One region of the Chromobacterium sp. IIBBL 290-4 genome, then DNA from elsewhere that is predicted to be linked to it. Evidence: riboswitches for the same ligand, from Rfam matches in the RefSeq annotation. Region 1 holds a riboswitch; the other holds the start of a gene.
What was found. Region 1 has a riboswitch for glycine ahead of NKT35_RS20465 (trimeric intracellular cation channel family protein). Riboswitches for the same ligand answer to the same signal wherever they lie in the genome.
Positions count from the first base shown of each region.

Region 1 (14,738 bases):
CGCTGCAGCTGGATGCAGACCGCTCGCTATTGCAGGAGCTGCTCATCCTGTCAGGCAAGGTTCACGCCCTGCGCTTCTCCGAAGCGATGGAGCAGTTGTCCAGGCTGATCGCGAAACTGGAAAGCTGAATCGCCCCGCCAGGGCAGGGCCGCCTTGGCTATAGTAGAAACAGTCTTGCATCCTAGGGGCTTACATGTGGTCGGATAGCCCATCGGCAACCAAGCTGCTTTGGTTTTCGCTGATGACCCTCTTGCTCTGCGCGGCGCCGGCGGCGGCGCTGCCCAACGCCGCCTGCCCCAGCGGACCGCTGCATGTCGGCTACTTCAAAGTCGGCCCGGCTTATCGGGAGGCCAAAGGCTACGATGTCGCGCTGGTGCACGAACTGGCTCTGCGCCTGCATTGCTTCATCGAGAGCGAAGACTCCCTGCCGCGGCTGCGCGTGCTGAAGATGCTGGAAACCGGGCAACTGGACATCGGCACATCGACCATCCCCACCCCGGAACGCAAACAGTACACCTGGATCTTCCCGTATCTGTACAGCAAGAATATGATTCTGCTTCATCCCAGCGTGCAAGCCCGCTCCCTGGAAACGCTTCCCAACGACCCCGCGCTGCGCTGGGGGGCGATCCGCGGCTACCGCCACGGCCCTCTACAAGATCAGTTTCTGGCGAAAATGGCCGCGGCTCACAAACTGGTGCAGGCGGAAGATGAAGACGATCTCTACAAGATGCTGGGCAATGGCGTCGTCACGGGCATCTTCGCCCATCCTTTCAGCTACGAGCTCTGGATGCAGCATTCGCCGCAGGCGAAAGACATCGTGGCGCTCGACCTCTACGGCGACAGCGAGGCGGTCGCCAGCGGCTTGGCGTTGAGCAAGGCCCGCTTCAGCCGCGAGGCCGCCGAACTCTGGCATGAGGAGCTGCGCAAGATGTCGCGCGACGGCTCGCTCTATAACATTTTCCGCCAGTTCCTCAGCGAAAGCTCCGCGCGGCGGGCCACGCAGAAACCGCTAGACTGAGGCTCCGCATGGCGACCCTGGCGAAAATGCTCCGCAAACCCACAATCCGCCTGCCACGGGCCTGGGCAGCCATGCTGATGCTGGCCGCCTCTTCCGCTCCGGCCAGTCCCGCCTGTCCCAACGGCGCGCTTTCGGTCGCTTTTTTCGAATTCGGTTCGGCGTATCGGGATGGCCAGGGCTACGATGTCGACATCATCCGCGAGCTGGCCAAGCGGCTGAATTGTCCGATCCAGTCGGAAACGCTCTATCCGCGCATCCGCGCCTTGAGAATGCTGGAAATCGGCCAGGCCGACATCGGCACCGCCACGCTGATCACCGCCGAACGCCAGCGCTATTTATGGCTTTTTCCCTATTACCACAGCAAAAATCTCGTTTTGCTTCACAAAAGCGCGGACACCGACAGCCTGGAGGCGCTGCTGGCCAAGCCGGACATTCACTGGGGCATGGTGCGCGGCTACCGGCACAGCCCCGCTCAAGACAAATTGCTGGAGACGTTGAATCGCGCCCACAAGCTCATCGTGGCCAGCGACGAGGACGATTTATACAAAATGCTGAGCAGCGGCGTGGTGCAAGCGGGCTTCGGCCACCCCATCAGCTATGATCCCTGGCTGAGCCGGCACCATGCCGGCGAACAGATAATCGCCCGCGATTTCTTCCCCAATGTGGAAACCGTCGCAGGCGGCATCGCCCTCAGCAGAAAACGCTTTTCACAGGAGGCCGCCGAGCTATGGCACCAGGAAATCATCAAGATGCACCGGGATGGCACGCTCAAGACGCTGATGCGCAAATACTTGAGCGCGCCTAGCGTGGAACATTTGCTGAAACGGCCCCTGGAGTAGCCATGCTTGTCCGCGCTCAGGACTGCGGGATAACCGCCACGCTTCGCCCGCGACGAGGATGCCCGTCATGAAATGGCTAATCGCCTGCGCTTTGATTTTTGGCGCGACGCTCGCCAGAGCCAATCCCGCCTGCCCGCAAGGGCCCTTGGCCATCGCCTATTACGAGTTCGGCGCGTCCTACCACAATGGCAAGGGGTACGATGTAGACATCGTGCGCGAACTGGCCAGACGGCTGAACTGCCCGATTCAATCCGAAACCGCTTACCCGCGGATCCGCGCGCTCAAGCTGCTGGAGATCGGCCAGGCCGACATCGGCACCGCGACGCTGATCACCGAAGAGCGGCAGCGCTATTTGTGGATCTATCCCTATAATCACAGCAAGAATCTGGTCATGCTGCGCAAGGGGGTCAATGCCGGCTCGCTGGCGGAGCTGATGCAACAGCCGGATCTGCGCTGGGGCATGATACGCGGCTACCGGCACAGCCCCGCGCAGGACAAACTGCTGGAGGACTTGAGCCAACAACGCAAAATCGTCATTGCCGCCAATGAGGATGATTTATACAAAATGCTGTGCAACGGCGTCATTACCGCTGCCTTCGGGCAGCCGTCGAGCTATGACCCCTGGTTCAGCAGCCATCAAGCCAGCGATCAGATCAGCATTCGCGATTTCTTTCCAGAGGCGGAAACCATCGCCGGCGGCATCGCGTTCAGCAAAAAACGCTTTTCCCAGGAAAACGCCGAACTATGGCATCAGGAGATACTCAAGATGTACCGCGACGGCACGCTCAAGACGCTGATGCGCAAATACCTGAGCGCCACCAGCGTGGAGCATATGTTGAAACGGCCACTGGAGTAGAAACGCGCGTCCGCCGCGACGCGCTTGCCGGGTGCTCCGCCCCTGAGAGGCGATGAACAAGGATGAGCATCATGAAATGGCTTCTGACTTGCGTTCTGATGTTGGGCCCGACGCTCGCTCAGGCCAACCCTGCCTGCCCCAACGGCCCGCTGAGCGTCGCATACTTCGACTACGGCACCGCCTATCACGAGGGCAAGGGCTATGATGTCGAAACCCTGCATGAATTGGCCAAACGATTGGACTGCCCCATCCAGAACGAAGCGGAGTATCCGCGGATACGGGTGTTGAAGCTATTGGAAATCGGCCAGGCCGACATCGGCGCGTCGACGACGGTCACGCCCGAGCGCCAGCGTTACTTATGGATGCTGCCCTACCACTACACCAAAAACCTGGTTTTGCTGCGCAAAGGCATGAAAGTGGACACGCTGGATGAGCTGCTCAAGCTGCCGGATTTGCGCTGGGGCGTGGTGCGCGGCTATCGCCATGGCCCCGCCGGGGACCGGATGCTTGAGGAGTTGACGCGGCAAAACAAAGTGGTCACCGCCGCCAACGACGACGATCTGTACAAAATGCTGTGCAGCGGCGTCATCACCGCCATCTTCGCCATCCCGATCAGCTACGACCCCTGGATGAGCAGCCATCCCGGCTGCCAGCAAATCGAAATTCACGACCTGTTTCCGGACAGCGAAACCAGTCCCGGCGCCATCGTTCTCAGCCGGCAGCGCTTCAGCCCGCAAGCGGCCGCGCTCTGGCAGGCGGAACTGCGGCGCATGTTCAAGGACGGCGCCATTCGCGCCATCATGCTGCGCTATTACAGCGCATCCGCAGTGGACAAGATGCTCAAATCGCTAGGAGACTGAGCGCCCCCCATGACGCGACAAGGCCCGCCAGGCATGCTCTGGCGGGCCTTGTCATCTCCGAGCTTGGTATTACAGCGCCAGCTTGGCGATGGCTTCCTTGGCCATATGGATGGAGGTGGCGCGCTTGTCCGGACCCATGTTCACGCCTTCGGCGCGGATGATCTCCACTTCGCGCACGCCCAGGAATCCCAAGGCCTTCGCCAGGTAGTCTTCCTGGAAGTCCATCAACTGGCCTTGTTCGCCGCTATGCACGCCGCCGCGCGCGGACACCACGATCACCTTTTTATTCGGAACCAGGCCTACCGGGCCGGTTTCCGTGTACTTGAAGGTGCGTCCGGCCGCGAATACGCGGTCTATCCAGCTGCGCAGCTGAGTCGGGATCGAGAAGTTGTACATCGGCGCGCCGATCACCAGCACATCCGCGGCCAGAAATTCTTCGATCAGCTCATCCGTCAGCGCGGCTTCGCTGCGTTGCAGCGGGGACCAGTCCGACTCCGGCGCAAAGCGGGCGCCGATGATCTCGCCGGAAAGATGGGCGATGGGGTTGGCCGCCAGATCGCGATAGCTGGTTTCCACATTGACGTGGCGCTGGCGAATGGTGTTGGCCACTACGGCGGACAATTCGCGGGTAACGGAGTTGTCGGCAAGAATGCTGGAATCCAGATGCAAGAGTTTCATGTTCAGGTCCTTCGATGTCGGGTGGGAATGAGTGAATCATATTCAAACAGAACAATACGCACTAGACTGCTAAAATTGGAAACATTGTTCCACCAACGAGACAATCATGCAGGATCTGAATGACCTTCTGTATTTCGCCAAAGTCGTGGAGCATGGCGGCTTCATGGCGGCGGGCCGGATCTTGGGCATCCCCAAGTCGCGCTTATCCCGCCGGGTGGCCGAGCTGGAAGCGAAACTGGGCGTGCGGCTATTGCAGAGAACCACGCGGCGGCTGGCCTTGACCGAAATCGGCAGCCAGTATTACCAACATTGCCAGGCCATGCTGGCCGAGGCCGAGGCGGCTCACGAAACCATTCTGCAAAGCAGCGCCGAGCCGCGCGGCCTGATCCGCGTCAGTTGCCCGGAGCTGCTGTCCAAAACCATGCTCGGCGACGTGCTGCCGCGCTTTCTGAATCGTTACCCCATGGTCAGGGTGGCGCTGGACTCCACCAATCGCCGCGTCGATTTGATCGAAGAAGGCGTGGACGTCGCCATCCGGGTGCGCAATGTGATCGAGGACAGCGCCAGCCTGGTGGTGCGCCGGCTGGGCCGCAGCCGGATGATCCTGGTCGCCAGTCCGGCATTCCTGCAAATACATGGCGAACCCATGTCGCCGGAAAAGCTGGCCGGACTGCCGGCGCTGACCATGAGTCGTCCGGATGGGCGCGGACAATGGGTCTTGCTGGACAATGTCGGCCAGGTTTACACCATCCACGTAGACGCGCCGCGGCTGATGACCGACGACATGATCGTGCTGCGGCAAGCCGCCATCGACGGGGTCGGCATCGCCGCCCTGCCGGCCAATGTTTGCCATCAGGCGCTGCAAGATGGCCGGCTGAGGCGCATCCTGCCGCAGTACGGTTTCCCATGGGGCATCCTGCACGCCGCCTTTCCCTCGCGCCGCGGCCTATCGCCAGCGGTGCGGGCCTTTCTCGATTTCATCGCGGAAGAATTGATCAGCGAAGATGCCGCCGCCGACTGGGGCCATCCGCAGGCATGACATTTGCTTTCCTTCCGGCATGAATCACGCTGAAGAATGCTTATGCTGCGCATCCGCCCCCTGGAAGAATCCGACTCCCTGCAAACCCTCACCGCCCTGCTGCATCGCGCCTATGCCCAACTGGGCGCGATGGGCCTTCCCTATACCGCCGTCAACCAGAGCGTGGAAACCACTCGCCGCCGCACAGCCGGCGGGCACTGCTTGCTGGCATGGATAGATCAGGAGCTTGTCGGCACCATCACGGTGCATCCGCCCCTGCTCGGATCCTTCTGCCAGCCATTCCGCGAACCGGACGCCGCTGTCTTGATGCAATTAGCCGTGGAACCGCATTAGCCGTGGAACCGCATCGGCAGGGACAAGGCATAGGCGACCGCCTGATGGAGGCGGCGGAAGACTTGGCCAGGCAGCATGGCTGCCGCGCCATCCGGCTGGATACCGCGGTGGAAGCGAACCATTTGGTGAGCCGTTATCTCAAGCGCGGCTACCGCATCGAAGCGCCGCTGCAATGGCCTGACAAATCCTACCGCAGCCTGGTGATGGTCAAAAAATTGGAACCCTTGGCTCCGGAAGCGACTCCTACACTGCATTGCAGTGCAGCAAGTTGATGGCTGCGCGCCACACTTCGGCAGCAGACCATTAGCATTTATTGCATTGCAGCAACAAACGAGTACAGTGCTGCCATGGTCAGGCTATCGGCAGCATCGCTATTTCTTTCCTTCGTTTTCATAAGCAAGGGGTTGCAATGTGGTCCACTACTGCAGTTCAAGGCGGAGTCCTTCCGTCTGCTCAACCGTTGTTTGATTACTGGCTGGACGCCTGCCAACGCGGCATCTTGTACTGGGATACGCTGTATCGCCGCGGCGAGGCGTATCTGGAACACTGCGAGAGCGGCAAGCCGCCGGTGCTGGTGTTCGATTACCAAATCATCATGGATGCCCGCGAGCTGCCCGACCCGGCCAATTACGCGCTGGCCGCCATCAAGCCGCCATCGAACTGCCCTGCGACAGACGCGTCCAAACGCCCCTTCGTCGTGATTGACCCGCGCGCCGGCCATGGTCCCGGCATAGGCGGCTTCAAGATGGACAGCGAAATCGGCATCGCGCTGCAACAAGGCCACCCCTGCTATTTCGTGATGTTTTTCCCGCAGCCGGTGCCGGGCCAAACCATAGAAAGCGTAGCCAAGGCGGAAGGCCACTTCCTGGCCCGCGTCAACGAACTGCACCCCGACAGCGACGGCAAACCCTTTGTGATCGGCAATTGCCAGGGCGGCTGGGCCTTGGCCATGCTGGCATCCGTGGCCCCAGAGCTGGTCGGCCCCATCCTGCTGGCAGGCTCTCCACTATCCTACTGGGCCGGCGTGCGCGGCAAGAACCCGATGCGCTACGCCGGCGGCCTGACCGGCGGCACCTGGACCGCCTCGCTGGCCGGCGACCTGGGCAATGGCCGCTTCGACGGCGCCCATCTGGTGGAAAACTTCGAAAAGCTGGACCCGGCCAATACCCTGTGGAAAAAGTCCTACAATCTGTACGCCAAAGTCGACACCGAGCCGTCGCGCTACCTGGAGTTCGAACGCTGGTGGGGCGGGCACTATCTGCTCAACAAAGCGGAAATGGAATGGATCACCCAGAAGCTGTTCGTCGGCAATGAACTGGTCCACGGCAATATCGCCAGCCATGACGGCAAGCTCAGAGTGGACATGCGCAACATCCGCTCGCCCATCATGGTGTTCGCCTCCTGGGGCGACAACATCACCCCCCCGCAGCAGGCGCTGAACTGGGTGGCGGACTTGTACGACAGCGTGGAAGACATCCGCAATAACGAACAAACCATCGTCTACTGCCTGCACAACAAGGTGGGGCACCTCGGCATCTTCGTGTCCGCGGGCGTCGCAAACAAAGAGCACAGCGAATTCGCCAGCGCGCTGGACCTGATAGACGTGCTGGCCCCGGGCTTGTACGAAGCCATCATTGAAGACGTGGCGCCGGACGCGCCGGGCCAGGAGTATATCGAAGGCCGCTACATCATCCGCTTCGAAGCGCGCGATGTGCCGGACATCCTGGCGCTGGACGACGGCCGCGAGGACGAGCAAGCCTTTGAAGTCGTCAAACGCGCCTCCGAAATCAATCAAGGCGTTTACGACCGCTACTTCTCGGCGGCGGTGCGGACCTTCAGCAACGAGGCCAGCGCCCGGCTATTGCGCGAACTCCACCCGGCGCGCTTCGAACGCACGCTGATCTCGCCGAAAAACCCCTGGCTGTGGTGGCTGCCGGGCCTCGCCGCCCAGGTGCGCGAGCAACGCAAACCGGTGGCGGCCGACAATCCGCTGTGGCAATGGCAGCAGCAGATGTCCGACTTCATCGTCCAATCGCTGGATCATTACCGCGACCTGCGCGACGCCGCCCAGGAACAGCTGTTCCGCGCCATATACGAATCGCCGCAACTGGCGACGCTGATCGGCGTGCAGCCGGCTGGCGAGCCGCGCAAGCAGACGCTGGCCTGGGAAAGCCGCGAGCTCGCCCGACTCAAGCGCGAAGCGCTGGACCCAAGCTTCGAGCACGGCACGCTGGCCGACGGCTTCATCCGCCTGCTGGTTTATGTCGGCATCGGCATGGGCGTCATCGACGAGCGGCCGTTCAACGCCATCCGCCGCACCATGCGCAACATCCATAACGAGTACCCGCTCACCCTGATGCAGCTAAAAGACACCATCAGGCGGCAGGTTTCGCTGGTTCGGGCCGATCATCATCGCGCCTTGAAGGGTCTCAGCCTCCTGCTGCCGGAACAGCATATCCGCCATCAAGCCTGGATGCTGGTTCGCGATCTGCAGCTGGTGAACAAGCATGAGATTCCGGCCGAGCAAAGACAGCGGCTGGAAACCGTGGCCGACGCGCTGGGCCTGTCCGAGCAAGACCGGCAAGCCGTGCTGGGGAAAACCGCGCAGAGCCCCATCGCGCCGGTCCTGCAGCCTCTTGCCGCCGCCGCTCAACAGGAGGCGGCGGAGAGCAAGGCGACGCCGGCAACCAGTCCGGCGGAAAAGCCGGCCGCGCGCAAGCCGGCTGCGTCCCAGCCTAAGCCCGCCCTGGACACGACAGCCATTGCGCCGCCCGCTGCCGCGCCCAAACGCAAAGCGCCAGCCAAGGCCAACGGCAAGTCCCCGACCGGCGTCAAAACCGGGAAACCCGCCGCAAGCGACAAGCCGCCGCGCGAATCCTAAGCGCCAAGCCAGGGGGGCGCGCTTGCCGCGCCCCCCTTTTGTCTTCCTAGCCCCCGATATCCAAGCTCTTCGCCAAACGCCTTCGCGATCATCCCGCGCATGCTCAGCCGTCCTTGCTCGCGAGCATTGACTATCCAAATAGCAAACGCTAATATTCGCCCTCTGCGGGAGAGAGGGGCCCAGCCCCCGCCGAAGACGCAAACTCCCATAATCGCTCAGGCAAGCCGTACCGCAGCGCAACATTGATTCAAGCCGATTGGAGAGAGGCCGCCAGGAGCGGCCCACCGAAGGGGCAAGTGGCCGCCGGCCATGCAACTCTCAGGTAAAAGGACAAGGGGAGAGGCTGTTCCGTTAGCCGGAATTCCACCCAGGAGACTGCCTTGTCCGCATCCGTCCATAACGGCGCTAGACGCTTGTCCGCGCCGCGCCCCCCTATTTACGCCGCATCCCGCCTATCCTCCAGAGAAACCGAGGCGGCGCCATGCTGACCTTAATCTACCTGATCGCCATCACCGCAGAAGCAATGACTGGCGCGCTGGCCGCCGGCCGCCGCCACATGGACATCTTCGGCGTATCCGTCATCGCCTTTCTCACCGCGCTGGGCGGCGGCACGGTCCGCGACATCATTCTCGGCCGCTACCCGATAGGCTGGACCCAACATCCTGAATATGTATTGCTGGTCTTGGCCGGCGGCATCGCCGCCGTGCTGATTTCGCGCTATATGCGGCATCTGAACAATTTGTTCCTGGTGCTGGACGCGCTGGGCCTGGTGGCCTTCACCATCATTGGCTGCGACGTGGCGCTGGGCATGCACTACCACCCGGTCATCGTGGCGATGGCGGGCATGATCACCGGCATCGCCGGCGGCATCTTGCGCGACGTGCTGTGCAATCGCGTGCCCATCGTGTTCCGCCGCGAGCTCTACGCCAGCGTCTCCTTGCTGGTCGCCGTCCTCTACCTGGGCCTGAATGCGCTGGCGCTGCAGCACGACTGGAATATCGCCGCCAGCTTCGCCTTCGGCCTGGCGCTGCGCATGACCGCGCTATGGCGCGAATGGCAATTGCCGGTATTTTCATATCGGCACAGCGGCTACTGACTGAAATGCATTCGGCATAATTTTGATTTATCATGCCGACATGCCCAGACTGCTGCTTCCCCCCGCGCCGGAACTGGCCGGCATCGTCCGCTATTTTCATTTGCAATGGGATGGCGGCGGCGCGATGCAAGTCCCCGCCACCCCTTTCATGCACTTGGGCATCCTGCTGGAAGGCGCCGGCCAAATGGCCTTCCATGGACAACCCGCCACTGATACGCCGCGCAGTTTTGTCAGCGGCGCGCTTAGCCGCCCCTGCGCGATACGCGCCACGCCGGGCAGCCGCTTCATCAGCGCGCTGCTGCGGATCGGCCAGGCCCAGCGCCTGTTCCCGCCCACATGCGACGCCTTCACGGACCAGGTATGGCCGCTGCAAGAGCTGGTCGGCCATGCGGAAGAGGAGAAGCTGCATGACAGCCTGCAACGCTGCGCCACTCCGCAGGAGCAGGTCCGCGCCATGAGCGGCTGGCTGAAACGATTGGCGGCCAAACGCGAAGACCAGCGCGGCTCCATCCTTTTGCTTCCCCCTCGCCAGTTATTCGATGACGGCAAGGACTTGGCGAAACGAAGCGGACTGGGCGTGCGCCAGTTCGAGCGGCGCTTCCTGGCCAGCTATGGCCTGACGCTGCGGGACACTCGGCGCATGTTCCGCTTCATCAATATGATGGGCATTCTGATCGCCCGGCCGGATGCCCGCGGCCAATTGGGCTGGCTGGCCCAAGAGTGCGGTTATTTCGATCAGGCCCACATGGCGCGCGATTTCAAAGCCCTGTCCGGCATGACGCCGGGCGACTTTCTGCGCGACGTGCATGACCCCTCTCGGCCTGAAATGAGCTTGATGCGCTACAGCCAGACTGAGCAGAGCCTGGTCTTGGGCGCGCAAAGCAGCGAGGTATTGCTGCTTTCAAACCCGCGCGCCGGACCAGCCGATAGCATGTCGGATCAATCCAGACCCCATCCATTGCGTCATGCCGCGCCGGCCCCATAAGCATGGAGCGCTGGCATGGATCCTATCGAAAAATCGAAACCCGGCTGGGCCCGCTGACTCGAGCCAACGGCGGGCCGTTGATGACGCCGCGCAGGCAGCCCGCCAAGGCTAAGAGGCATGCTGGCTCAGCCACGCCTTGGCGGCGTCGGTGACCTTATCCAACTCCCGCTGAGCATTGGCCAATAATTGCTCGCACTGGACAAGATCGCCCCGCAGCACCTCGCGCTCCAGCTCCTGCAACATCGCCACCAATCCCAATGCGCCGAAGGAGCCCACGCTGCCGCGCAGGGCATGCACCTGCCTGGCCACGTCCTCATGCCCGCCCGCGCCCAAAGCCTCGCGTATCTGGTCTAGTTGCCTGTCGCTATTATCCACCAGCAATTGCATCATCTTGCCCACCCGGCTGCGCGCATTGTCGCTGCTGGCGGCCAAGCGCATCAATTCGACTGAAAAAATCCCGGCCTCCTCTTGCCGCGCGTCCGCCTCGGCCGGCACCGCCGCGGCATGAAGATATTTGGCCAGCACGGGATACAGCTTGTCCGCCTGCACCGGTTTGGCGATGAAGTCGCTCATGCCCGCGTCCAGACAATGCAGTTGCTCGGAAGGCGAAACGCCGGCGCTCATGGCGACAATGGGCAAAGACAGCCGCAACTCCCGGCGAATCACGCCAGCCGCCGCGTCGCCATCCATTTCCGGCATTTGCATATCCATCAGCACCAGCGAGAATTCGCCGCCGCGCTGGCGCAGGATATCCACGGCCTGCCGGCCGTTTGCCGCCATCTCCACGCGCAATCCGGCCAATTGCAGCATGCCGCCCGCCACCTGAAGATTGATCTCGTTATCGTCCACCAGCAGCACCAGGTGGCTGCCAAGCTGCGGCGGCCGGGTTTCCGCCAACGCCGCGCCGCGCTCGCCGAATGACTGGCAATGCAGGCCGGCCTGCCGCAGCGCCTCGGCCAAAGCCGGCGCCGTCACCGGCCGGGTCAGCACCGCGTCCACCCAATTCAACTCCACCGCGCGGTCAAGCCTGTCTCTTTGGCTGGCGTTGACCACGGCGATCAGCCGCAGCGCGCGCTCGGGCCAGCGCTCCCTCAAGTCTCGGCACAGCGCGGCGCCGTCCACGCCCGACAAGCTCCAGTCTATCAACACGCCGTCGCAGCGCTCGCTCTCCAGCCAGCGCATGGCGGACTGCGAGCTCGCGCAAGCCTCAACCCCGCACGCCAAGCGGCGGGCGTGGTTGGCCATGGCCGCGGCGCAAGCCGGATGTCCCTCGATCAACAACAGCCGCTCGCAAGCGCCATTATCCAAAGGCGAAGCGGCGGCGGCCTCATGGACCGGCAAAGTGAACCAAAACCGGCTGCCTGAGCCTTGCCGGCTTTCCACAGCCATTTGTCCGCCCATCAGCCCCACCAGCCTGCGCGAAATCACCAAGCCCAGACCGGTTCCGCCGAAACGGCGCGTCGTGGAGCTGTCGGCCTGCGAAAAGGCGCTGAAAAGGGTTTGCAGCTGGGCCTCGCTCATGCCCACGCCGGTATCGGCGACCTCAAACCGCAGCGCCCGCTCATCGCCATGCCCCTGAACGCGGACCGACACCGCCACCGCGCCCTGCTCGGTGAACTTGATCGCATTGCACGCCAGATTGACCAACACCTGCTGCAGCCGCAACGCATCGCCCTGCAGCGCCATCGGCGCATCCGGCTCGACATCAATGGCCAGCGCCAGGTTTTTGCTCGCGCCGTTCATGGACATGATGGCGGCCAGCGCGTCCAATACCTCATCCAGCGCAAAGGGCTCGCTGGCGACCTCAAACCGCCCCGCTTCCATTTTTGAGAAATCGAGGATGTCGTTGAGAATGGACATCAGGGCGCGGCAGGACGCCTGTATCATGTCCAGATATTTGCGCTGGGTGGTGCTTAACGGCGTACTGGCCATCAAATGCAGCATGCCCTGCACGCCATTCATCGGCGTCCGGATCTCATGGCTCACATTGGCGACGAATTCGCTCTTGGCGCGGCTCGCCACCTCGGCCGCGTCCTTCGCCCGCTCCAAAGCCTGCCTGGCCTCCCGCTCGCGGCTGACATCCTTGGCGATGCAGATAAAGCCCTGCAGTCCGCCATCCCGCCAAATGCCGTTCACCACCGCATAGACCGGCACTTTGCCCCCATCCTGGCGGACAAAGGTCCACTCCCCCTCTACCGCTCCGGCCTGGCGCGCCGAGCCCCAGAAGACGTCCAGCGCCTCTCCGGCCGCGGCCCCGGACTCCGTCCTGCGTCCGTCCAACTCCTCTTGATCCAGCAAGCTCAACAGCGCGCCCTGCTCGACCATCGCCTCGGCTCGATAGCCCAGCATTTTCTCCGCGCCGACGCTGAACACCGTCACGCCGCCCTTCAAATCCATCGCCAGAATAGCGAACTCGCTGGCGGAGTCCACAATGCTCTGCAGCCTGGCCTGGACTTGCCTCTGTTCCCGCCGGGCCATCTTGAGCGGCGTGATGTCGGTTTCAAAGGCATAGAAACCCGCGACCTCTCCCTCCTCTCGGTAAGGCACATACGATGCGAGCGTATGCCGCTCCTTCCCTTGCGCATCCGGCACGCTATGCTCGAACAAAACCGGCTCGCCCTGCAAAGCCCTCCAGACTTGGTGCTGGACCCCGCGATAAACCTCCATGCCCAGCACATCCGACATCAACCGGCCCTCGACCTGGCCTGGCGCCAATCCAAACCAGTCCAGATAGCCGCGGTTAGCGAATTGATTGACTGTCTGCCGGTTCCAGCACCCCACCATGGCCGGCACATTATCCAGCACGGCCTGCAGCCTCTCCCTCGCGTCGGACAGCATGCGGCGCATCTCCACCTCATCGCTGATGTCCCAGCACAGGCCGACTACGCTCTGCGGCTGCTGATATTCGTCATAGCGGATCTGCCCGACCAGCCGGAGCGTGCGCCCGCCGTCCGCGCCGTCCGCCACTTGATAATCCCAGCCCGCGCTTCCGCTGGCCGGCCACCTCAACTCCAGCAGGCGCCGCCACGCGGCCGCATCTTCAGGCCGCAGCCGCGGCCACAGCTTGGCGATGAAATCGCTCTCCTCATCGGCCATGCCGTTCAAACGCCGCATCTTGCCGTCGCAATGCAAGACCTGCCGCTTGACGTCCCACTCCCACAAGCCCATGCCCGCCGCGGAGGTGGCGAGACTCAGCATCTCGCTTAACTCCGAGAGGCGTCCACGCTCGGCCATGCGCTCGCCCAGCTCGCAGACATAGACCCGCAAACCGTTTTCTTCGCCCAGCTGTGAATAAAGGCCAATCTGCATGCCGCACCAGACAATCTCGCCGTCGCTGCGCTGCAGGCGCAATTCCATCGGCACCGGCGCGCCCGCGCCCTCCAGGGCCAGCGCGCGGCATTGCGTCCATAACGACGCATCCGCGGGATGGCACAAGCACTCATAAGGCAGACCGATCAACTCTTCCGCTTGCCAGCCCAGCAGATCGCACAGATACGCATTGCTTTCCCGTATCCGCCCATCGCCATCCAGCAAAGCGCATCCGCTGATCTGCCCCTCCAGTGAGTTGCGCAGGCAGTCGTCTCCCAGCTGCGCCGCCCGCGACTGGGAACGAGCGTGATGCGCGGCATGCGCGAGAAGCGCGGCGAGCGACGCCGACAGGAGCTGCAGCCATGGCAAGGGTTGCGGCAAAGCGTGCGCCGCCTGAGAGAATGCAGGCGCCGAAAACAACAAGCCATGGCCCGTCGCCAGCAACAGCAGGCATAGCCGCGTCTTTCCGGCCGGCAAAAGCAGAATCGCGCACAAAAAGGGCAAGGCCAAAGCGGCCAGGCACCAATTCGCGTCGATTCGCCACATGGCGCTCATTCCCGCCGCCATCAGCAAGATCAGAATCAGGCGGACGCCCCCGCCTTCCGTCTCCGCCGAACGCCCCGCCAGCCAAACCCAGCCAAGCAAGCTGGCGGTCAAGCCGCCGCTCAGCCATTGCATGGCGCCAACCCCATCCGCAGCCATGGCGAGCAAGACCGCGCCAGGCGCGAAAGCCAGCGCGCCGTCCGCCGCCCGCGTCGCGATCAGCGCCGCATCGTCCACATCGCGGCGAGGGTCCGCGGCCCTTCGCCGCAGCAGCCAAACGCCAAGCGCCACCTGAAGCGCG
Region 1 is NZ_CP100128.1:4,348,171-4,362,908, forward strand. Features, by position in the region: gene NKT35_RS20415 (PAS domain S-box protein) at 1-128, shown strand, start outside; gene NKT35_RS20420 (substrate-binding periplasmic protein) at 242-1,018, shown strand; gene NKT35_RS20425 (substrate-binding periplasmic protein) at 1,090-1,857, shown strand; gene NKT35_RS20430 (substrate-binding periplasmic protein) at 1,925-2,713, shown strand; gene NKT35_RS20435 (substrate-binding periplasmic protein) at 2,785-3,573, shown strand; gene NKT35_RS20440 (FMN-dependent NADH-azoreductase) at 3,643-4,251, opposite strand; gene NKT35_RS20445 (LysR substrate-binding domain-containing protein) at 4,358-5,290, shown strand; gene NKT35_RS20450 (GNAT family N-acetyltransferase) at 5,333-5,623, shown strand; gene NKT35_RS20455 (GNAT family N-acetyltransferase) at 5,626-5,895, shown strand; gene NKT35_RS20460 (DUF3141 domain-containing protein) at 6,033-8,504, shown strand; glycine riboswitch at 8,660-8,746, shown strand; glycine riboswitch at 8,751-8,848, shown strand; gene NKT35_RS20465 (trimeric intracellular cation channel family protein) at 8,986-9,600, shown strand; gene NKT35_RS20470 (AraC family transcriptional regulator) at 9,641-10,585, shown strand; gene NKT35_RS20475 (PAS domain S-box protein) at 10,694-14,738, opposite strand, start outside.

Region 2 (14,738 bases), 1.3 Mb from region 1:
TCGGCTTCATCCTGGAGTCGCTGCAACCCGAAGGGCGCGAGATCAAGACCGTGGCCGGGCGCGGCGAGGTGGTGCATATCCGCGGCGAGTATCTTCCCATCATCGCGCTGGGCCGGTATTTCAGCGTCGAATCCGCCAAGACCAATGCGAGCGAAGGCATTTTGGTGATTGTCGAGTCGTCGGAGTCCCGGGTCGCGCTCTTGGTGGACGACCTGATCGGCCAGCAGCAGTTCGTGGTGAAAAATCTGGAAACCAATTACCGCAAAGTGGATGGCCTGTCGGGCGCGACCATCCTGGGCGATGGCCAGGTGGCGTTGATTCTGGATATCTCAATGATCGCGCGCAGCAATAGTTCCAGAGGCGGGCAGGTAGTCGCGCAGCAGGCGGCGGTATCCCTCGAATAAGGCGTTTGGGAGACGGGCATGCAAGTGGAAGGCTTGAACGAAAACCTGGCTCGGGATGTGGCGGCCAGGGAGCTGCTGGTGTTTACGCTGGGGTGCGAGGAATACGGCATCGATATCCTGAAGGTTCAGGAAATTCGCGGCTACGACACGGTGACGCGCATCGCCAACGCGCCGGAGTTCATCAAGGGCGTGATCAATCTGCGCGGCAGCATCGTGCCCATTGTCGACCTGAGGCTCAAGTTTGGATTAGGGGAGCCGGTTTACAACGAATTCACGGTGGTGATCATCCTGAACGTCAGCAAGCGAACCGTAGGCATCGTGGTGGACGGCGTATCGGATGTCATCCAGTTGGATAAAGACTCGATGCGCGCGCCGCCGGAATTCGGCTCGACGGTGGACACCGCTTATATCGAAGGGCTGGGAACGATAGACGAGCAGATGATCATCATCGTCGATATTGAACGATTGATGGGTAGCGACGAAATGGCATTGACCGCCGTTGCGGCGCGAGTTTGATGCCCGAACCATGGGGAGAGGCAAGATGAGCGATATGAAGTTCAAACACCAGCTAACCCTTGGCTTCGGGCTGCTGGTGGCTGCTACCGCGGCGGTGCTGTACCTGGCGCAGGCGCAACTTGGCCGTTTGCAGGGGGAGGTGCTGCAGTTCTCCTCCGGATCGGGCATGCAAATCAGCCAGCTGGCGCAGGCCAGCGCCGCCCAGGAGGCTGCCGGCCAATTACTGCGCCAGGTCGGCGCAGTCCAGGCCATGGCGGATCCGGCGCAGTCTCGCGCCGTCCAGCCCCAGCTGGATGTTTCACTGGAAGCGTTGACGGGCAAGCTGAACGCGCTTTCCGCCCATGTCTCCAGCGAAGGCAAGCCGGTGTTGGATGCCGCGCGCAATTTGGACGCGGCCTTTCGCAATCAATTAACCGCATATCGCCAATTGTTGTCGGCAGGGCGGGGAGACGAAGCGCGCTCCTATGCCCAGTCCACGCTGTGGACGGGCGCGGCCAAGTATCAGGAGGCCGTGGGCCAGTATGCCCGCTATGAGAGCGAGCAGTCTTTGAAGATGGCGCAGGCGGCCGGCGCGCCGGATGCCTTCGGCGGCAATGAGCTGTACGGTTTCGGCGGCGGTTTGCTGGTGTTGGCGCTGTTCTTGATCTGGACCTTGGCGCGCTCTCATGAAAGATTGCTGGGCGGCGATCCGCAGGTGCTGGCGGCTGTGCTGAAGGAGCTGGCCAACGGCGAGGTGAAGACTGAATTCCGCGTGCGGGATGGAGATCATCGCAGCGCCTTCGCTTTTCTGCAGGAGGCGGTCAATCGATCGCTGGAGAACCTGCGGGTCCGCAGCGCATTGGATTCCTGCACCACCAATGTGATGATCGCGGATGAAGAGCATCAAGTGGTCTACGCCAACCGGGCGGTGCTGGATATGTTCCAACAGGCCGAGTCGGACATCCGCCAGGATCTGCCGCAGTTTTCGGCAAGGGCGATTTTGGGCAGCAGCATAGACAACTTCCACCGCAATCCCTCGTATCAGCGCAATCTGCTCCAGCAGGTGAGAGGCACGCATCGCAGCTCTATCGAAGTGGGCGGGCGAACCTTTGACCTGGTCTTGACGCCGATTTTGGATAATCAGAATCGAAAGCTGGGCTCCGTCGTCGAGTGGGTGGACGCGACCCGCGCGCTGGCGCAGAAAGCGGCCGAAGAGGCCAAACAGGCCGCCGATCGCCGCGCCGCGGCGGAAAACGCCCGCATCCGCAGCGCTTTGGACGTGTGCACCACCAATGTGATGATCGCCGACGAGAATCATCAGATCATTTACGTCAACCAGTCGGTGTTGAGCATGTTCCGCAATGCCGAGGCCGATATCCGCCGCGATATTCCCCGTTTCAATTCGGCTGCGTTGCTGGGTTCGCGCATCGATGATTTCCACAAGAATCCCAGTTACCAACAGGGCTTGCTGGCCCAGGTCCGCGATACCCATCGCTCGTCCATCGTTGTCGGCGGACGCACTTTCGGCTTGATCTTGTCGCCTATCCTGGGCGCCAAGGGCGAGCGGCTGGGGGCGGTGGTGGAGTGGCAGGACAATACCGAAATGCTGCGGCTGGAGGCTGAATCGGAAGCCCGCGTCGTGCAAGAACGCAAGGTGGCGGCGGAAAACGCGCGCATCCGCAATGCCTTGGATGTGTGCACCACCAATGTGATGATCGCCGATGAGAACCATCAAATCATCTATACCAATCATTCGGTGATGACTATGTTCCGCAATGCGGAAGCGGATATCCGCAAGGATATTCCGCGCTTCTCCGCCGGGGAGTTGTTGGGCAGCAAAATAGACGCCTTCCATAAAACCCCTTCCTATCAGCACGGTTTGCTGCAGCAGGTCAAGGAGGTGCATCGCTCCTCCATCGAGGTGGGCGGCCGCACCTTCAACCTGATCCTGTCGCCGATCTTCGGCATCAAGGGCGAGCGCTTGGGCGCGGTGGTGGAGTGGCTGGACAATACCGAGAACCTGCGCCGCCAGGCGGAGCGCGAAGCCCAGGCGGCCGAGGAGCGCCGCGTCGCAAGCGAAAACGCGCGCATCCGCAGCGCTTTGGACAACTGCACCACCAATGTGATGATCGCCGACAACGAGCGCAAGATCATCTACATGAACCACAGCGTGACCGACATGCTGCGCGGCGCGGAATCGGATCTGCGCAAGGCGTTGCCCAACTTCGACGTGCGGAAGTTGATTGGCGCGACGATGGACGAGTTCCACAAAAACCCAGCGCATCAGCGCGAGTTGCTGGCGAATATGCGCGCGACCTATCGCGCGGAAATCGCGGTAGCCGGCCGCACCTTCTCCTTGGTCGCCAATCCGGTCTTTAGCGTCGACGGCGAGCGGCTGGGATCGGTGGTGGAGTGGAAGGATCGCACCGCGGAGGTCCAGATCGAGCATGAGGTATCGGAAATCGTCAAGGCGGCGTCCTCCGGCGAGTTCGGCAAGCGCATCGATGTGGACGGCAAGCAGGGCTTCTTCAAGCTGCTGGGCGATGGCATCAACCAATTGCTCGGCGTAACCAGCCAGGGGCTGAGCGATATCGCCAGCGTATTGAGCTCCTTGGCCAAGGGCGATTTGACCAAGACGATAAGCGCGGATTACCAAGGCTTGTTCGGGCAGCTGAAAACGGACACCAACGCCACGGTGGAGCGCTTGAAGGAAATCGTCGGCAATATCAAGGTCTCCACCGATTCGATCAATACCGCGTCCAAGGAAATCGCCGCCGGCAATTCCAACCTGTCCAGCCGAACCGAGCAGCAGGCAGCCAGCCTGGAAGAAACCGCGTCAAGCATGGAGGAGATCACCAGCACCGTGCGGCAGAACGCCGAGAACGCCAAGAAAGCCAACTCGCTCGCCACCGGGGCGTCCGATATCGCCGCGCGCGGCGGCAAGGTAGTGGGCGATGTGGTGTCGACGATGAACGAGATCAACGAAAGCGCCAAGAAGATCGTCGACATCATCAGCGTGATAGACGGCATCGCTTTCCAGACCAATATTCTGGCATTGAACGCCGCAGTGGAGGCCGCGCGGGCGGGAGAGCAGGGGCGGGGCTTCGCGGTGGTCGCGAGCGAGGTGCGCAATCTGGCGCAGCGTTCGGCGGGGGCGGCCAAGGAAATCAAGTCGCTGATAGGCAATTCGGTGGACAAGGTGGAGTCGGGAAGCCGTCTGGTGGACGAGGCGGGCCGCACCATGAACGAAATCGTGATCTCTATCCGTCGCGTGGCCGACATCATGAGCGACATCTCCGCCGCCTCGGTGGAGCAGAGCTCAGGCATCGAACAGGTGAATTTGGCCGTGACGCAGATGGACGAAAACACCCAGAAGAATGCCGCCTTGGTGGAGGAGGCCGCGGCAGCGGCGGAATCGCTGGAGGAGCAGGCGCGCTATCTGTCCGATGCGGTCGCGGTGTTCAAGCTGGACGAGAGGCTGACGCATGCCAAACCGCCGGCGGCGAAGCCATCCCCGGCAGGCTATGCGGCGTCGCCTGCCAGCTCGCACGCGTCTCATGGCGGAGGACAGCCGGTGGCCGCCTCTTTGGCCAGCCGGACTGGCAATCATGTGGGCAGTTATCAGGTGAAGCCCAAAGCGATAGAGCCGATCAGGCCGCAGGGCGACTCGGGCGAAGGGACTTGGGAGGAGTTCTGAGCCACGACGGGCGAGTGAAGTGAAGGGGCCGCTCTTTGACGTGGCCTGAACACGACGAAGAGTGGCTGGCATTTGGCGAGAAGCGCGAGGAAAGAGAAGCATGGCGCAGGACACCGAGCTCAAGTTCACACATAGCGATTTCAGGCGCGTGCGGGACATGATCTATCAGCGGGTCGGAATTTCGCTGAATGAATCCAAGACCCATATGGCGTACGCGCGCCTGGCCAAGCGGGTGCGCTCGAGCGGCTTGCGCAGCTTCGCCGATTATCTGGACATGCTGGAAGGCGATCAGCAGACGGCGGAATGGCAGAGCTTCATCAACGCCTTGACCACCAATCTGACCTCGTTTTTCCGCGAATCGCATCATTTCGATATTCTGCGCGAGCATGCGTGCATGCAAAAAAAACCGGGAGAGATTTTCCGGGTGTGGAGCTCCGCCTCGTCGACCGGCGAGGAGCCTTACTCCATCGCCATCACGTTGCTGGACGTTTGGCGCGAGATGAGCGGCGGCTCTTTCGAGCTGGTGGCATCCGACATCGACACCAATGTGTTGAATCATGCCGCCTTGGGCGTTTACAACCAGGAACGAGTGGAAAAAGTCTCGCCCCAGTTGCTGCGCCGCTATTTCGATAAGGGCGCGGGAACGAATGCGGGCAAGGTCAGATTGAAAAAGACGGTACGGGATGCTTTGATTTTTTTCCAATTTAACCTGATTGCGCCAAATTGGCCGGATATCGGCCAGTTCGATGTGATTTTCTGCCGCAATGTCCTGATTTATTTTGACAAATCCACCCAGTCCGAAATTCTGGCCAAAATGGCAAAGTGTCTGAAACCGAATGGATTGCTGCTATTGGGACACTCGGAAAACATCGTGCATTTGACCGATGCGTATGTCGCTTGCGGCCGTACCGCCTACAAGCTGGCGCATCCTGAATTGCAGGAGTAGGACATGACCGCTAGGAAGAAAATACGCGTGGTAGTCGTGGACGATTCTGCGTTGATCCGCAATCTGCTGACCAGCATCATCAATGAGGCGCCGGACATGGAGGTGGTGGCCACCGCTTCCGACCCCATCATCGCGCGGGAAAGGATACGCGAGACCAATCCCGATGTAGTGACGCTGGATGTGGAAATGCCGAGGATGGATGGCGTGGAGTTCCTGCGGCGCTTGATGCGCTTGAAACCGACGCCGGTGTTGATGATTTCCTCCTTGACCGAGTCAGGCTCAGAAACCACGCTGACGGCGCTGGAAATCGGCGCGGTGGATTTTGTTCATAAACCAAGCGATGACGTAACGCGGCGCATGCAGGAGTATGCCGAAGAGATCCGGGAGAAGCTGCGCGTGGTCGCCGAGGCGCGTTTGCGCCAGCCCATGCGTTTCAAACAGCCGCCGCCGCTGCCCAGCAGCCGCAGCGCCACCGGATTGAAAAAAAACATGCTGGTGTTTGTCGGCGCCTCCACCGGCGGCACCGAGGCGATCAAGGACTTCCTGATGGGCATGCCGGCGGATAGCCCGCCCATTCTGATCGTGCAGCATATGCCAGAGCACTTTACCTTCACGTTCGCCGGAAGGCTGAACAGCCTGTGTCCGATGCAGGTGAAAGAGGCCGAGGATGGCGAACCTGTCAAAGCTGGCGTGGCTTACATCGCGCCGGGAAGTTCGCATATGCGGGTGCGGCCGGGCGGGCCGACGGGGTATCTGATCATCTTGGACCAAGGCGAGCTGGTGAATCGACACCGGCCGGCAGTGGACCCCTTGTTCGACTCGGCGGCCCAATATCTGCGAAAAAACGCGATTGGCGTCATCTTGACCGGGATGGGAAAAGACGGCTCGGAAGGCTTGTTGAGAATGCGTAACGCCGGAGCGACCACCTTCGGCCAGGATGAGGCCAGTTGCGTGGTTTATGGCATGCCAAGGGAGGCGGCGAAAGTCGGCGCGGTGATGCACGTCCATCCGCTGAGCAAGTTGGCGGCCAAGGTTGTCGAGTGCCTGCAAAGTCATGCAGAAAGGGCGATTACATGAATCATGCTGACATGGCCAATGGTCACCAGTATTTTGACAAGCATTTCCAGATCATGGCGGTCAAAGTCTTTCCCGGCGAATTCCACGCCACCAATCAGCCGCGCATGTTGGTCACCTTGCTGGGATCGTGCGTCGCGGTCTGCTTGAGCGACCGGGTGTCGGGGGTGTGCGGGATGAACCACTTTTTATTGCCAGAGGGCTCGCTGGACCTGGGCGCGGGCACTTCCGCCGCGCGATTCGGCGTCAATGCGATGGAGCTGCTGATTACCGATATGCAAAAGCTGGGCGCGATGCGCAACCGCTTGGAAGCCAAAATATTCGGCGCCGGCAATGTGCTGGACGGCATGACAGTGGTGAATATAGGCGAACGCAATACCAATTTTATTCGCGGCTATCTGGCCAATGAAAAGATACCCATCCTGGCCGAAGACTTGTTGGGCGATTGCGCGCGCAAGGTTTATTTCTTCACCAATACCGGCAAGGTGCTGATCAAAAAGCTCAAGCGCAACAGCACGGCCGTCAAGCAAGAAATGCCGTACCGCGGCCGCATTGTGGACCAGCGCGAAGGCGACAAGACCGGCAGCATCGATCTGTTCATTTAAAACAACAGGCGGCATCCTGGGACGCCGCCTGTATCTGAGTTGAAACCCCGCGGGCCGCGATCAGCGTTCGAGATAGGGCAGTTTATCTTTCACTTCGGCCCAGTCCGCATGGTCGGCTGGCGGGTCTATGCGATTGCTGATGCTGGGCCAGTTCTTGGCGAGTTCTGCGTTCAAGGGAATGAAATGCTCCTGTCCCTTGGGCACATCGTCTTCGGGATAGATGGCGCCGACCGGGCATTCCGCTACGCAAAGCGAACAATCTATGCATTCTTCCGGATCAATCGCCAGAAAGTTGGGGCCTTCGCGGAAGCAGTCGACCGGGCAGACTTCGACGCAGTCCGTGTATTTGCATTTGATACAGGCATCGGTTACAACGTACGCCATTGATGTATCCTTCGTGAAACTCGATCATGGTTCTTTATGATTGATATTTTAGCGGCAAATCCCATTCCCTGTAGCCTACCTGTCCAAGTTTGATGTCCAAATCCAACTATCGGGGCCGTTTCGCGCCCAGTCCCACCGGCCTGTTGCACGCGGGCTCGCTCAGCACCGCCGTCGGCAGTTATCTGGAAGCCCGAAGCCAGGGGGGCGAATGGCTGCTCAGAATGGAAGACCTGGATCCGCCGCGCGAGGTGCCGGGCGCCGCCGACTCCATCCTGAAGACGCTGGAAGCGTTTGGCTTCGAGTGGGATGGCGAGGTGGCGTATCAGAGCCGCCGCCATCATTTGTATCGCGATGCCTTGAAGCAGCTGATTGAGAACGGCAAGGCCTATGCTTGCGCCTGCACGCGCAAGGAGATCGCCGCGGCGGCCAAGCGCGGGCTGGATGGTTATGTCTATCCCGGCACGTGCCGCCATGGCTGCCCGGATGGCCGAGAGGGCCGGGCATGGCGATTGCGGGTCAATGCCAGGCTTACGACCTTGCCGGACCGCTTGCAGGGCGAATACAGCCAGAATCTGGCGAGCGATATCGGCGATTTCGTCTTGCTGCGCGCCGATGGCTTCTGGGCCTATCAACTGGCGGTGGTGGTGGATGACGCCGAACAGGGCGTCAGCGATATCGTGCGCGGCGCCGATCTATTGGTATCCACGCCCAGGCAACTGGCCGTATACGATGCGCTGGGCCTTGAGCCGCCCAGCTACTGCCACTTGCCGGTATTGACCAATGGAGCAGGAGAAAAATTGTCGAAACAGACGCTGGCTCCGGCGATTTCAACGGGCGACGCCGCCCGGCAATTGCGCGCCGCTCTGGCGCTGCTCGGGCATGAGGCTCCCGTTGAGTGCGGCAGCCTGGACGAGCTATGGCTTTGGGCGCGACAGCGCTGGTCTTTATCTCGCGTGCCGCGCGGCCCCTTGCTGGCGCCGTTGTAATGCCAATGTTTTTATTTTTTTGACATAAGTGACTGATGTCGCGGCGATTTATTTTAAAAAAATAGCGAATGCGACATGTTTTTACGTCAAAAGTATGTTCTAATGCGCGCTTTTTTCCGGCGCGGCGGCGAGATGGCGAGCGTTTTGGCGGATTCAGTTCTGCCGATATTCCCTGATTTGGCTATGGTTAAAGCCAACGGCTCATCTCGACCCATGCGGTTGTTTCCTCTTGTTCGCATTGTTTGACGCAGCCTGTTTTCAGCCTGCGCGGGATGCTTTCGGCCTCAACGGAGATACAGGTTTGAGCGAAAACAATTCCATCCAAAAGAAAGGCTCGCTCGGAGTCTGGATGTGCACCGCCCTGGTAGTGGGCAATATGATAGGTTCCGGCGTATTTTTGCTGCCGGCCTCGCTGGCGCCGTTTGGCGGCATCTCCATGTTGGGCTGGCTGCTGACCTCCTGCGGCGCGATCTGTCTGGCGCTGGTGTTTGCCCGCCTGTCCGCCATTCTGCCGCGCGAAGGCGGGCCGTATGCCTATATCCACGCCGGTTTCGGCGACTTCGCCGGTTTCTGGATCGCTTGGGGCTACTGGATTGCTTTGTGGGCCGGCAATGCCGCGCTGGCAGTGGCGGCCACCAGCTATATGCAGGTTTTCTTCCCCATCTTGGGCCATAACGAATTCTTGGCTGGCGGCTTCGCCATCAGCCTGATCTGGATCGTCACCTGGATCAACAGCCGCGGCGCGCACAGCTCCGGCGTGGTGGCGGTGGTGACTACGCTGCTGAAGCTGCTGCCTTTGGCGGCCGTCACCTTCATCGGCTTCTTTCATATGAACACCGACAATCTGGCCTTCAATCCGCATGGCAAGCCGCTGTTGTCCTCTCTGTCCGCCACCATGGCGCTGACTTTGTGGGCCTTCTTGGGCCTGGAGTCGGCATCGGTGCCGGCGGGCGATGTGGTGGAGCCGGAAAAAACCATCCCGCGCGCGACGGTGATCGGCGCCTTGCTGGCGACCGTGCTCTACATTTTGTCCACTATCTCGCTGATGGGGTTGATGCCGGCCGACATGCTGGCCGCGTCGCAAGCGCCGTTCGCCGACGCAGCCAAGTTGATGTGGGGCGATTGGGGCTATTGGGCGGTAGGTTTCGGCGCGGTGGTGTCCTGCTTTGGCGCGCTCAACGGCTGGAGCCTGATGCAGGCGCATGTGCCGGCCGCGGCGGCCAAGGACAAACTGTTCCCCAGCCGTTTCAATCAGCGCAACGCGGCGGGCGTGCCCATCTTCGGCCTGGTGTTGTCCAGCACGCTGGTCACCATTTTGATGGCGATGAAGTACGCCGGCGGCGATAGCGGGGTGAAGATTTTCGAATTCATCATCCTGCTTGCCACCGCCACCACGCTGCTGCCCTATGCGTTCTGCTCGATGGCGCTGATCGCCATCATGCTGATGCGCGGCAAGGAGTTCACGGCCAAGGATTATGTCGCGCCCGGCTTCTTCGCAGGCATCGGCTTCGTTTACTCCTTGTGGGCCTTGTATGGCTCCGGCGCTGACATCGTGATGTGGGGCATGCTGCTCTTGCTGCTGGGGCTGCCGATTTATGTGTGGCAGATCAAGGAGAGGCACTCGGCGCAGTGATTTTGCCCGGATGCGGAATGAGAAAGCGCAGAGCGAAAGCCTGCGCTTTTTTCGTTTTCGAATGGAATTTATTGATGAATTTGCGCGATTTTTTTCATAGGAAAACATTTTTGGCGACTGTTTGACATCGAAATAAACTCGGCTTGCCAAGGCGGGGAGAAGGCCACCATAATCGCCGGGTCATACAGGAGAGAGCGGCTGTCACTGCCGCCGCCGAAGGCGCAAGCGCACCCGCTAATCGCTCAGGCAAAAGGACTGTATCATCGGGCCGGCGGCTGCCGGTTCGCGCAATCTGGAGAGCGGCGCCCGCGCGGCGTCCACCGAAGGGGCTAACGGCCGATCCGGCCGGAAAATCTCAGGTGCAGGGACAGAGGGGTGTGGTTGAAACAGGCTATCCACACTTGACTCTGAAGGAACCGCGCCATGACGGCCCCGAAACGTACTCCGCTGTTTGATGCCCATATCGCCGCCGGCGCCAAGATGGTCGATTTCGCCGGTTGGGAAATGCCCATCCATTACGGTTCCCAGCTGAAAGAGCACGAAATCGTCCGCAGCGACGCCGGCATGTTCGACGTCTCCCACATGACGGTGATCGACATCACCGGTTCCGGCGCCAAGGCCTGGCTGCAAAAACTGATCGCCAACGACGTGGCCAAGCTCGGTTTCGAGGGCAAGGCGCTGTATTCCGGCATGTTGACGCCGGAAGGCACCGTCGTCGATGACCTGATCGTCTACCTCACTTCCTACGGCTACCGCATGGTGGTCAATGCCGGCACCACCGAAAAAGACCTGGCCTGGATGGAAAGCCAGAAGGCGGGCTTCGACGTGACGCTGCAAGTGCGCCGCGACCTGGCCATGCTGGCGGTGCAAGGCCCGCAAGCCATAGACAAGGTTTGCGCCGTCAAGCCTGAGTTGGCCGAAGCCATCCGCGCGCTGAAAGTGTTCCAGGGCCTGCCGCAAGATCAGTGGTTCTACGCCCGCACCGGCTACACCGGCGAAGACGGACTGGAAATCATGGTCCCGGCCGATCAGACCATTGCCTTCTTCAATCAATTGCAAGCCGTGGGCGTCGCCCCTATCGGCCTGGGCGCGCGCGACACGCTGCGCCTGGAAGCCGGCATGAATCTGTACGGCCACGACATGGACGAAACCGTGTCGCCGCTGGAAGCGGGCATGGGCTGGACTATCGCCTGGGAGCAGGCGGATCGCAAATTCAACGGCCGCGAAGCGCTGGAAGCGCAAAAGGCCGCCGGCGTGAAGATGAAGCAGGTGGGCCTGGTGCTGGAAGGCCGCGGCGTGCTGCGCGAAGGCTTGAAGGTGGTGGTGGAGGGAGTGGGCGAAGGCGTGATCACCAGCGGCACCTTCTCGCCCACGCTGAAGCACTCCATCGCCATCGCCCGCGTGCCGGCCGCTACCGGCGCGACCGCCCAAGTGGACCTGCGCGGCACGCTGACCGATGTGCGCGTAGTGAAGATGCCCTTCGTGCGCAACGGCAAGAAAGTATTCGAATAAACCGGCAGGCGCATCGCGCCGCCATCCCCGATCATAGCTACGACTGGAGAAACCGAGATGAGCAACATCCCCGCCGAACTGAAATACGTTGAAAGCCATGAATGGCTGCGCCTGGAAGCCGACGGCTCCGTGACCGTGGGCATCACCGCGCACGCGCAGGAACTGCTGGGCGACATCGTCTTCGTCGAACTGCCGAAGGTGGGCGCGACCCTGGCCCGCGACGAGCAGGCTGGCGTGGTGGAGTCGGTGAAGGCCGCTTCCGACGTCTACTGTCCGATTGCCGGCGAAGTGCTGGCCGTCAACGAAGAGCTGGAAGGCGAACCGGAACTGGCCAACACCGATCCGTATAGCGACGGCTGGTTCTTCAAGATCAAGCCGGCCAACGCCGCGGATCTGGACGGCCTGATGGACGCCGCCGCCTACGCCAAGGAAATCGGCGCCTGATAGCCTGACCGCCCCGCCGTCGCCAGACGCCGGGGCGTTGTTTTTTCCGGCGCGGCCTCGCGCAGGCCGCCGCAACGAAGAAAGTCCCAAGCATGTCGCTCACCGAACTCTTCAACCGCCACGAATTCATCGCCCGCCACATCGGGCCGTCCGACGCCGAGCGCGCCGAGATGCTGGCCTCCGTCGGCGCGCCGTCCATCGACGCCCTGGTCGACCAGACCCTGCCGGCCGACATCCGCCTGAACCGCCCTCTGGAGCTGCCCTCGCCGCAGCCGGAGGCCGAGGCGCTGGCCGCCTTGAAGGCCGTCGCCTCCAAGAACGTGGTCAACAAGTCTTTCATCGGCCTGGGTTACTACCCGGTGCTGACGCCCACCGTCATCCTGCGCAATGTGCTGGAAAATCCGGGCTGGTACACCGCCTATACCCCGTACCAGGCCGAGATCGCCCAGGGCCGGCTGGAAGCGCTGCTGAACTTCCAGCAGATGGTCATCGACCTGACCGGCCTGGAAATAGCCAACGCCTCGCTGTTGGATGAAGCTACTGCCGCCGCCGAGGCGATGGCGATGGCCAAGCGCGTGTCCAAGTCCAAGTCCGTCCGCTTCTTCGTTGACAGCCGTGTGCTGCCGCAGACGCTGGACGTGATGAAGACCCGCGCCAAATACTTCGGCTTCGAACTGGTGTCCGGCCATCCGGAAGAGGCCGGCAACGGCGACTACTTCGGCGCGCTGTTCCAGTATCCGGGCGAGGCCGGCGATCTGATCGACCTGACCCCGCACATCGCCGCGATCAAGGCCAAGGGCGGCGTGGTCGCCGTCGCCGCCGACGTGATGGCGCTGGTGGCGCTGAAGTCGCCGGCGGAAATGGGCGCCGACATCGCGCTGGGCAATACCCAGCGCTTCGGCGTGCCGATGGGCTTCGGCGGCCCGCACGCGGCTTACTTTGCCTTCAAGGACGAGATGAAGCGCTCGGCGCCGGGCCGCATCATCGGCGTGTCCATCGACGCCAAGGGCAAGACCGCGCTGCGTATGGCGCTGCAGACCCGCGAGCAGCACATCCGCCGCGAAAAGGCCAATTCCAACATCTGCACCAGCCAGGTGCTGCTGGCCAATATCGCCGGCCTGTACGCCGTCTACCACGGCGCGGAGGGCGTGCAGCGCATCGCCGCCCGCATCCACCGTCTGGCCGCCATCTTCGCCCATGCCGTGCAAAGCGCAGGCGGCAAACTGGTGTTCGATCGCTTCTTCGACACCGTGCAAGTGGACGCGCCCAAGGCCGACGCCATCTACGCGGCCGCGCTGGCCGCGGGCTACAACCTGCGCCGCGCCGGCAAGACCGTGCTGGGTGTGGCCTTCCATGAGGCAGCGACCGAAGCGGATCTGGCCAAGCTGATCGAGCTGTTCACCGGCAAGCCAGCCGACATCGCCGCTTTGGACGCTGCCGCCCAGGATGCGATCCCGGCCGCGCTCAAGCGCGAATCGGCCATCCTGACCCATCCGGTGTTCAACACCCACCATAGCGAGCACGAGATGCTGCGCTATATGAAGAAGCTGGAAAACCGCGACCTGGCGATGAACCACTCGATGATCTCGCTGGGCAGCTGCACCATGAAGCTGAACGCCACCAGCGAGATGATTCCGATCACCTGGCCGGAATTCGCCAATATGCACCCGTTCGCGCCGCGCGAGCAGACGGTCGGCTATCTGCAGCTGATCGAAGGCCTGCAGACCCAGCTGAAGGCGATTACCGGCTTCGACGCCATCTCCATGCAGCCGAACTCCGGCGCCCAGGGCGAATACGCGGGCCTGTTGGCCATCAGCCGCTACCATGAGTCGCGCGGCGAAGGCCACCGCGACATCTGCCTGATCCCGCAGTCGGCGCATGGCACCAACCCGGCCACCGCGCAGATGATGAATATGCAGGTGGTGGTGGTGAAGTGCGACGAGGCCGGCAACGTGGATGTGGCGGACCTGAAGGCCAAGGCCGAGCAGCACGCGGCCAATCTGGCCGCGCTGATGATCACCTATCCGTCCACCCACGGCGTGTTCGAGCAGGGCATCAAGCAGATCTGCGAGATCGTCCACGCCCACGGCGGCCAGGTGTATATGGACGGCGCCAACCTCAACGCCCAAGTGGGCCTGACCCGTCCGGCCGACATCGGCGCCGACGTGTCGCACATGAACCTGCACAAGACCTTCTGCATTCCGCACGGCGGCGGCGGACCGGGCATGGGCCCGATCGGCCTGAAGGCCCACCTGGCGCCGTTCATGGCCAATCACGTGGTGGCTTCGGTGCCGGGCGCAGTGGAGGGCCAGACCGCGGTATCCGCCGCGCCGTTCGGCTCCGCTTCCATCTTGCCGATCTCGTATATGTATATCGCGATGATGGGCGCGGAGGGCATGAAGCAAGCCACCGAGAACGCGCTGCTGTCGGCCAACTACCTGGCCACCCGTCTGGGCGAACACTTCCCGGTGCTGTACACCGGCGCCAACGGCCGCGTCGCCCACGAGTGCATCATCGACCTGCGCCCGCTGAAGGCCGCCTCCGGCGTGACCGAAGTG
Region 2 is NZ_CP100128.1:3,005,471-3,020,208, forward strand. Features, by position in the region: gene NKT35_RS14060 (chemotaxis protein CheW) at 1-404, shown strand, start outside; gene NKT35_RS14065 (chemotaxis protein CheW) at 423-920, shown strand; gene NKT35_RS24200 (methyl-accepting chemotaxis protein) at 946-4,596, shown strand; gene NKT35_RS14080 (CheR family methyltransferase) at 4,697-5,542, shown strand; gene NKT35_RS14085 (protein-glutamate methylesterase/protein-glutamine glutaminase) at 5,546-6,619, shown strand; gene cheD (chemoreceptor glutamine deamidase CheD) at 6,616-7,221, shown strand; gene fdxA (ferredoxin FdxA) at 7,282-7,605, opposite strand; gene gluQRS (tRNA glutamyl-Q(34) synthetase GluQRS) at 7,698-8,591, shown strand; gene NKT35_RS14105 (amino acid permease) at 8,941-10,224, shown strand; glycine riboswitch at 10,400-10,492, shown strand; glycine riboswitch at 10,507-10,605, shown strand; gene gcvT (glycine cleavage system aminomethyltransferase GcvT) at 10,648-11,736, shown strand; gene gcvH (glycine cleavage system protein GcvH) at 11,794-12,180, shown strand; gene gcvP (aminomethyl-transferring glycine dehydrogenase) at 12,273-14,738, shown strand, end outside.
Region 2: another riboswitch for glycine. It lies ahead of gcvT (glycine cleavage system aminomethyltransferase GcvT); the one in region 1 lies ahead of NKT35_RS20465 (trimeric intracellular cation channel family protein).